DNA from 2 places in the Dietzia psychralcaliphila genome. Region 2 is predicted to be linked to the other one. Evidence: predicted binding sites of a transcription regulator. Region 2 holds the regulator's gene; the other holds the start of a gene.

Region 1 (4,527 bases), 1.2 Mb from region 2:
CGTCGACCGCATCCCGTGGACCAGCCGGTCCATCGCCGCGTTGGGCATCAGGCCGCCGTTCCAGATCATCCCGGCCAACGAGGGGAAGCCCTCCGCGGCGTGCGCGGTGAGCACCGCGAGCACGGCGTCGGTCCGGTCCGCCGGGACGATGACGACCATGCCGTCCACCAGCCTCTCCAGGATCCGTTCGCCGGTCATCCCGCCCACCATCAGGGCCATGACCTCCCGGTCCAGTAGGGCAGGGTCTCCGGAGTAGAGGGTGCCGTCCACGGCCTCCACCAACTCGCCCATCGTCGGCGCGGTGAGAAGAGCCTGGCTGGGCAGCGTCCAGGCGGGCAGGTCCAGGGGCGCGAGCTCGGACTGGATGGCCTCGAGCGCTTCGGGGTCGCACCGGTTGACCACGATCCCCACCGGGTGCGCGTGCTCCACACGCAGCTCTTCCAGCGTCAGCCGGGCGTTGGTGCCGATCTCCCCGGGCGTGCGGTCGGCGCCACGGATCACCAGGAGGACTGGTGCCCCGAGGTTGACGGCGAGGGTGGCGTTGAAGTCGAACTCGGTGGGGCTGGGCACGCCCGTGTAGTCGGTCCCGAGGATCACCACCACGTCGCACTGCCCGGCCACCACGTGATACCTGTCCACGATCTCCGCCAGCGCGGAGTCGCGGTCCTCGTGCACCCGGTCGTTGGTCACGCCGATGCAGTCCTCGTAGTCGAGGTCGACGGTGGTGTGCTGGAGCAGCATCTCCACGATGCGGTCACGAGCGGGCTCGGTGGCGGAGCCCGAGTCGGTGTCGGAGCCTGAGCCTGGGCCGGAGCCCGTGTCGCTGCCGGCGCCAGAGCCGGTATCGGTGCCGGAGCCGGTGTCGACGAGGCGTGGCGCGACGGTGACCGGGCGGAACACTCCCACTCTCTGCACGGTTCCGGCGAGGATGCGTAGGAGGCCGAGTGCGACGGTCGACTTCCCGGTGTCGCCCTCGGGAGCCGCGACGTAGACCGCGGACGACGAGAGGGGCACGCCGGTCACAGGGGACGGAATCGTGGGTGCGGCGGACTCGGGCGGGAGAGTCTCGGAAACGGGGGAATCGGGCACGTGGGCATTGTGACAGCGCGAACCGTCCGGCACACCTCGTACACCCCGTGGGGACCCATCACCCGCCTGACGCGAACCGGCACGCACCGGCGCTGCCGAGCTCATGGGAGGTCTCGGGTCAGACATCGGAGAGCCTGTCGACTCCGGGTGGCAACCATGTACAGCGACCCGGCGAGTCCGGATTCGCGACGGTCTTCCACGCCGACGGCCCGTCGCCGACGAAGGCGTGGTGCACGGGACACCCCAACGCGCCGTTTCCGACTGTCGTGGGTCCGCCTCGGGACCATTCCTCAACGTGGTGGAACTGGCTCCTCCTGGCCGGTGCGGTGCATCCCGGGAAGGTGCACCCGCCGTGCGCGGCGTAGAGGACCAGGCGCTGGATGGCGGAGGCCAGGCGCCGCTCGGGGTGGGCGTCGACGTCTATCCGGTGCAGTTCTTCGCGGCCGCCGCGCAGCATCGAGACGAACCACGGCATCGACCCGGCCATCGAGACGGCCTGGCGGACGCTGAGCTGCGTGCCTGAGTCGGTCTCCACGAGAGCGTCGGGCTCCTCGAGTTGCTCCGGCGTCACGCGCACCACGATGGAGGCGATTCCCTTGGGCCGGGCGGGGTCGACGGTCGAACCGAGGGCCCATTGGTGCACGAGCGCGTCGTGCGCCCGCTGCTCCGGGGCGCGCTCGTCCGACCCGGGTTCACACGGCACGGCACCGCCGGGTCCGCCGAAGTCGCACAGCGCGCGCTCGACCAGCGCCCGGGCGCGTGGCGTCAGCGTCATGGTCAGGGTGCTCGTGCCGTCGGGCCGAACCGCGCCGAGTCGGGCCGAACGCTGCCGCTCCTGGTGCTCCTCACGGCCCTGCCCACGGTCGGGACACAGTGCGGCCACCCGACGGGCGGCTTCCGCCCGCAACTCCGCCGGGGCGACCGCGCGCGCGAACTCCGTGAGCGCCTCTGCGAATCGGGCCTTGGCCGTCCCGCCTATCGTCCCGGGCAGCCCGGAGACCGCCTTGGCGATGATCCGCTCGTGCTCGGCGGTGATCTCCCCGACCGCCGCCGCCCGCCCGGCAGGGGTGGCCCGCCTTCCGCCCGCCTCGATCCGCCCGTGCACCACGCCTCTGGCCAGGCCCAACTTCTCCGCCAGCATCGTGGCGACTCCCCCGGCGGAACGACCCTTCTGCCGGTGCAAGCCAGCCAGTTCGGCCGTGGCGCGCGATCCGGCGGCCTCCAGCCGGCGGGCCACGATCTCGGCACGCCCCACGGCGTCGACCAGCTCGTCCGCGTCATGGTCCGACCAGTCGACCTCGCACAGTGTCTCCACGGAGGCCTCGAGAAACGCGAGAACGTCAGCCAGTGGGGCCGTCTCCGACCCCTGCTCCGACGCGTCCCACACTCCCTGTTCCATGGCTCGAATTATAGAACACATGTACGACACCGAACGGGCGTCGACGCGGGACAGCCGGTTCAGAATCCGCGGGAGACGGTCGGTGCCGACGAGAAGCCGCCGGGTCAGAACCCAGGGGATACTGCGGGAGCCCGCGGGAGACGGGCGGGGCGACACGCCTAGTCGACGACGACGAGGGCCAGCCCGAAATCTCCGGCCGCATCGGTCCAGACCGCCTGTCCGCCGAAGCCGTGCCCCGCGAGCTCGTCGACGAGGGCGTGGGGCTCAAACTTCCGGGCGATCTCGGTACGGATCCCCTCACCTGCGGCAAGGGTCCGCACGCGCCCCAGGGTCGGGAAGTCGATCCGCACGTCGCGCACCGCGCGCAACCACATCTCGACCCGGCTCTCCCCGGCGTTCCATACGGCCTCGTGCCGGAAGTCGCGGCGGTCGAGTCCCGCACACTCGACGGTCCGGGCGATCACGTCGAGCATGTTGAGGTCGAACTCGGTGGTCACGCCGGCGGCGTCGTCGTATGCGGCCACCAGCCGCTCAGGACTCTTGACCAGGTCGAATCCCAGCACCAGCCGGTCCCCCGGGTCCATGATTCCGCGCAGCATGGAGAAGAACCCGGCGCGCTGCGACTCGCTGAAATTGCCGACGGTGCCACCGAGGAACAGCACCAGCCGCCCGCCCGGCTCACCCGGTAGTGGACCGTCCAGAGCGGTGAGGTCGCCGATGACCGGGTCGATCCGCACGCCCGGATACTCCTGAGCGAGCGCGCGGGCGGACTCGAAGAGCATCTCGGTACTGATGTCCACGGGCACGAACCGCGCCTCGCCCGGCCCCGCCTCACCCTGCCCCGTCTCGCCCGGCGCCTCCGCTCCCGGCGCCTCCGGCGTTCCCTGTGTCCCCGCCGCGCGCCCGGCCGCCAGCACGTCGAGCAGCACCCGCGTCTTCTCGCAGGTCCCCGCCCCGAGCTCGACCACCGTCGACGAGGCGCCCACGATGTCGACGGCGCGGGCCCGCAGGATCTCGGCCTCCGCCCGGGTCGGGTAGTACTCGGCCACCCTGGTGATCTGGTCGAAGAGCAGGCTGCCCTTCTCGTCGTAGAACCAGCGCGGCGGCACGGTCGGCGGGTCGGAGAAGAACCCCTCGCGCAGGTCCGACTCCAACGCGGCGGTGTCGGGGTCGGTGTCCGGCGGCGTTGTCGTCATCGTCGTTGTCGTGGTTGTGGTCGTCGTCGCTGCCGTCGTCGTCGGATTCTCGGAGCCGGTCATCGGGCGAGCCTCACTCCCGTGGCCGCCCACCGCGACGAGGCGGGGAAGAAGTTGCGGTAGGTGGGCCGCGTGTGGCCCGCCGGTGTGAGGGCGCTGCCGCCGCGCAGGACGTGCTGGTCGGACATGAACTTGCCGTTGTACTCACCGGCGGCCCCCTCCTCGGTGACGAACCCGGGATACGGCAGGTAGGCGCTGGCGGTCCATTCCCAGACGCCGCCGATCGCCCTCTCGGCGGCAGCGCGCGGGTGGCAGCGGTCGGGGTCGAGTTCGTCGCGCGCCTCCCAACCGGTGGTGGCGACCTCCCACTCGAACTCCGTGGGCAGGCGCGCGCCGGCCCAGCGGGCGTAGGCGTCGGCCTCGTAGAAGGAGACGTGACAGACGGGTTCGGCGTCCACGACCGGCCGCCGGCCCGAGAGGGTGAAGGTGGTCCACTCGACGGCGGCGGCGGCGGACGCGCCGCCCGAGGCGCTACCGACGTCATGGCCCTCGCGCCGCCAGTACCCGGGCGCGTCCCAGCCCTCGGTCTGCACGGCGGCCCACCCGTCGGAGAGCCACAATTCTGGGCGGGTGTACCCGCCGTCGGCCATGAACTGCTTCCAGTCGGCCACCGTGACCTGGCGGGTGGCCACCTCACCGCCGGGGATCCACACGCGGTGACGCGGGCGTTCGTTGTCGTAAGAGAAGCCGTCGTAGGAGACGCCGTCGCGAGAGACTCCGTCGCGGGAGCCGCCGTCACGGGTGAACCCCGCACGGTGGGCGGGGTCCGCGGCGCCGACCTGC
Region 2 (4,527 bases):
GGTGCACTGCGCACCCGCCTGGTGGACAAGGTCCGGGCCACTCTCAACTCCCGGCTCGTCCCCGATGACGGTCCGTATCGGGCGTGGACCTCCGCCACGATCGGGGATCTGGCACCCTCGATCACCGGAACGGTCGACGGGGTGGAGGTCACGGTCTACCCGGCCCTGCAGGTGCGGGCCGACGGCATACACCGGATCGCCTGCGCGACAGAGGAGGAGCGACGGGCCGCACAGACCACAGCCGTGCTGACCATGATCTCCGGCGGCCTGGTCTCGGCGACCTCGATAGTCCGGGGCCGTCCGGTCGAACAGCGCCTCGCGCTCACCCAGTATCCCCATGGAGGTGCCGACGGCCTGGTGTCGGATGCATCGTTGGCCGTGTGCGGGCGGATGCTCGCTCAACGCAAGGGAGCCCCCGTGCTCACGGTGGACGACTTCGCCCAGCTGCGTGCGACAGCCGAGTCCGAGGCTCCGGCCGCCGTGACCGCCGCCATCTCCGCCGCCCTGCCGGCGTTGGTGGCCGCCCAGTCGGTCTCAGCCCGTCTGGCGCAGGTGCCCCGGGAGATCGCAGACGACATCAGACCTGCTCTGGACTTCCTCGTCGGCAAGGGGTTCCTCGCGCGTCATCCGGCGGAATTGCTGCCCCAACTCGAGCGACATGTGAGGGCGATCGATCTCAGGCTGGACATGGCGGAGAAGTCACCGTCGAGGTACAGGGATCTCACAGCCCGACTGGAGACGTCCGAGGCAACGGTCGCGGAAGCGACGGCAGCGCTACGCAGACGACCGGGTGGGGCGCGGACCTCTCGGGATCTGCGGTGGCTGCTGGCGGAGTACCGGGTCGGACTCTTCGCGCAATCGCTGGGAACCGCTCGTCCGGTATCCGCCGAGCGGATCGAGAAGGCCGTCGCCGCGGCGCTGTCGCGACGCAACGGGCGGTGAACCCACACACAGCGCATTCGCTGTCAGGCGGAGCGCTGAGCCTCCGCCGGTAGGCGCGCTAGTGCGTGGCGTGCCGCTCACGGAGGGCGATGATCTCGCTCTCGAAATCCGCGGCCGAACTGAATTGCTTGTAGACGGACGCGAAGCGCAGGTAGGCGACCTCGTCGAGATCCTGGAGCGGGCCCAGGATCGCGAGACCGATTTCGTGCGCGGGAACCTCTGACGCCCCGCCCGCCCTGACGGCGTCCTCGACCTGTTGTGCCAGACGCCGGAGAGCGTCTTCCTCCACCGCCCGACCCTGGCACGCGCGTCTGACGCCGCGAACCACCTTGTCGCGGCTGAAGCTCTCGGTGACGCCGCTGCGCTTGAGCACGGTCAACAACGGAGTCTCGAGGGTCGTGAACCGGTGTCCGCATTCAGGGCACTCGCGTCGACGTCTGATCGCCTGCCCTTCGTCGACCGACCGCGAGTCGATCACCCGGGAGTCCTCGTGGTGACATATGGGGCAGTACATTCCAGCTTCGCCATTCGTCGACCGGCTCCGCACGTGTCCGCCGGCAGTAGCCGACAGCGGTACGGGGGCGACGGGTCGCCGTCCCGGGATCATTCTAGAAGGCGATGCCATAGGTCACGCGTAGGCGGGCCCGCCCAGGAGTGCCAGCGCCAGCAGCATCAGGACCCCGAACACGATTCCGCAGACCAACAGAGCCCACGTGGGGACGTCGTCGACCACCGGCGCATTCGTCCGCACTTCGCCGCCGCAGGCTCTGACCTGGTCCGCCGACGCGGGTCGGACGAGCACCCGACGACCGGGTGCCACCGATCGTGTGGACAGCTGACGTCCACGGTCGAGGGTCCGCGTGGTGTGACGGATGTGCGTGTCGCGGCGGGACCGCAGCCCGGACGCGGCGGGCCGGTCGTGGTCGGTCGCGCAGACCTCCGTCCAGTGCATCGACGGACGCGCCTGTGACTGCATCTCCAGAACGGACATGAAAACTCCCAACTCGATATGGTGTGCGAAGTTCGTTCGCACGCCCGTGTGCATTTGTGTGCACATCTGTTCGAACTCGAACCTGACTAGAGTTGTATCACGCGGGTCCGACAGAGTCGACATTCCAGAGGATATTTCTTCGAACACCTGTGTGGCGCGGACGGTCCGCGGGAAGTAGGGTGTACACAGATAGAGACGTCGAACACCCATTCGCCGAAGGGACCCACACATGCCCAAGCCCGACTTCGAGGCCCTGACGCCTCGTCAGAAGAGCGTTCTGTTGCATATCCACGACACGGTCAAGGACCGGGGCTACCCCCCGAGCATCCGCGAGATCGGTGACGCCGTCGGTCTGCAGTCGACCTCCTCTGTCGCACACCAGTTGCGGACACTGGAGAAGAAGGGCTTCCTGACCCGGGATCCTCACAAGCCGCGGGCTGTCGACGTCCACGGCGTCCCGGGGCAGCGGTCCCGGGGACGGCGCGCACCTGCTCAGGAGGAGCCGCGGCCCAGTGGGGCGGTCGAGCCGGTATACGTTCCCGTACTGGGCCGCATCGCGGCCGGCGGGCCGATCCTGGCCGAGCAGGCGGTGGAGGAGGTCTTCCCACTCCCGTCGGATCTGGTGGGTTCCGGCGACCTGTTCATGCTCCGAGTGGTCGGTGAGTCGATGATCGACGCCGCCATCTGTGACGGCGACTACGTGGTGGTACGTCGGCAGAACGTGGCGGACAACGGAGACATCGTGGCGGCGATGATCGACGGGGAGGCAACCGTCAAGACCTTCCGCAGGGACGCGAGCGGGGTGTGGCTCCTGCCCCACAACCCGTCGTTCAGTCCGATTCCCGGGGAGCACGCGACGATCCTGGGGAAGGTCGTCACCGTCTTCCGCAAGCTCTGACCCCGCGCGGAGTCGGTGTCGTCTGACCTCGTGACAGGGTCAGGCGACACCGTCGTGCGAACTGCCGGTGCGGTACTCCCCTAGCTCTCCGGCCACGGAGGAGGGCAGCCGGACCACGATCCGGGTGCCGTCCTGCGTGTGTTGCTCGTCCACCACTGCGCCCTCTGCGTGCACACGGGAGACCACGTCACCCCGGGTGAAGGGGATCTCGAGCGTCACCTGCGTGTCCCCGGAGGCGACAACCCGCATGATCCGTTCGAGGAGCTCGTCGAAGCCTTCTCCCGTCGCCGCCGAGACGAAGACCGCGTCCGGGAGGGCGTGATGTAGTTCGGTCAGCACGACGGGGTCCGCCACATCGATCTTGTTGATCACCACGAGCTCGCGCGGACTCTCAGCGTTCTGTTCCTCGACGACATCGTTGATGACGGTGCGGACGGCCTCGATCTGGCGCAGCGGGAAGGCGTCCGACCCGTCCACCACGTGCAGGAGCAGCTCGGAATCGACGACCTCCTCCAGCGTCGAACGGAAGGCCTCGACGAGCTGCGTCGGGAGGTGTCGGACGAACCCGACGGTGTCGGTGAAGACCACGGTGCGCCCGTCCGGGAGCTCGGCCCGCCGGGTGGTGGGGTCGAGGGTGGCGAACAGCGCGTTCTGGACCAGAACGCCGGCACCGGTGAGGCGGTTGAGCAGACTGGACTTGCCGGCGTTCGTGTACCCGGCGATAGCGATCGAGGGCACCGGGGTGGCGCGCCGGCGGTGCCGCTTGGTGTCCCGGGCCTGCTTCATGCCCTTGATCTCCCGACGCAGCCTGGCCGTGCGCTCCCGGATACGGCGGCGATCCGTCTCGATCTTCGTCTCACCGGGACCGCGGAGACCGACGCCCCCGTTGCTGCCCGCCCGGCCACCCGCCTGCCTGGAGAGTGCCTCGCCCCAGCCGCGTAGGCGCGGCAACATGTACTCCATCTGCGCCAGGGAGACCTGGGCCTTGCCCTCACGGCTGGTCGCGTGTTGGGCGAAGATGTCGAGGATCAACGCGGTGCGGTCGATGACCTTGACGTTGACGACCTTCTCCAGGGCGATCAGCTGACCGGGAGTGAGCTCACCGTCACAAATCACCGTGTCGGCGCCGGTCGCGTCGATCACGTCCTTCAGCGTCTTGGCCTTGCCCGAGCCGATGTAGGTGGCGGCGTCGGGCTTGTCGCGGCGCTGGATCAGCGCATCGCACACCTCCGAGCCGGCCGTCTCGGCGAGCTGGGCCAATTCGGCCATCGCGGCCTCTGCCTGTGCTGCGGATCCCTCGGTCCAGACCCCTACGAGGACGACCCGCTCCAGCCGGAGTTGGCGGTACTCGGCGTCGTTGACGTCCTGGAGCTCGGTCGACAATCCGGCGACGCGGCGCAGCGAGGAGCGCTCCTCGAGCTGGAAGTCGCCGACCGAAGGATCATGGTCTCGTGTGGCCCGGTCAGGGGCGGTGTCATCGGTAGTCATTCACCGGCATCATCTCATAATTCCGATCGCGACGCCTCCGGGCGAGGAGTTGCGCCCGAGCGCCGGAACCACCCCTCAGCGACGATCGCGGAGGGCCCCGTCAGTGCGGAACCGCCCTCGGTCAGGGACACCTCGATCTCTCCCCCGGGCACTTCCACCACCACCTCGCCCATGGCCTCGCCGGCATCGGCGAGGGCGGCGACGGCGG

Evidence for each region. The regulator LexA, encoded in region 2, represses DNA repair genes until DNA is damaged. The targets are predictions, from matches to a motif close to CGAACANNTGTTCG.
Region 1: a site for LexA is predicted at 2,501-2,514, ahead of A6048_RS14920 (HNH endonuclease signature motif containing protein). Genes of this name have one in related genera too.

What each region holds. Positions count from the first base shown of each region.
Region 1 is NZ_CP015453.1:3,223,793-3,228,319, forward strand. Features, by position in the region: gene pta (phosphate acetyltransferase) at 1-1,023, opposite strand, end outside; gene A6048_RS14920 (HNH endonuclease signature motif containing protein) at 1,208-2,488, opposite strand; gene A6048_RS14925 (L-histidine N(alpha)-methyltransferase) at 2,647-3,684, opposite strand; gene egtB (ergothioneine biosynthesis protein EgtB) at 3,744-4,527, opposite strand, start outside.
Region 2 is NZ_CP015453.1:1,982,812-1,987,338, forward strand. Features, by position in the region: gene hrpA (ATP-dependent RNA helicase HrpA) at 1-942, shown strand, start outside; gene nrdR (transcriptional regulator NrdR) at 1,001-1,456, opposite strand; gene A6048_RS09075 (hypothetical protein) at 1,571-1,933, opposite strand; gene lexA (transcriptional repressor LexA) at 2,163-2,831, shown strand; gene hflX (GTPase HflX) at 2,871-4,319, opposite strand; gene dapF (diaminopimelate epimerase) at 4,334-4,527, opposite strand, start outside.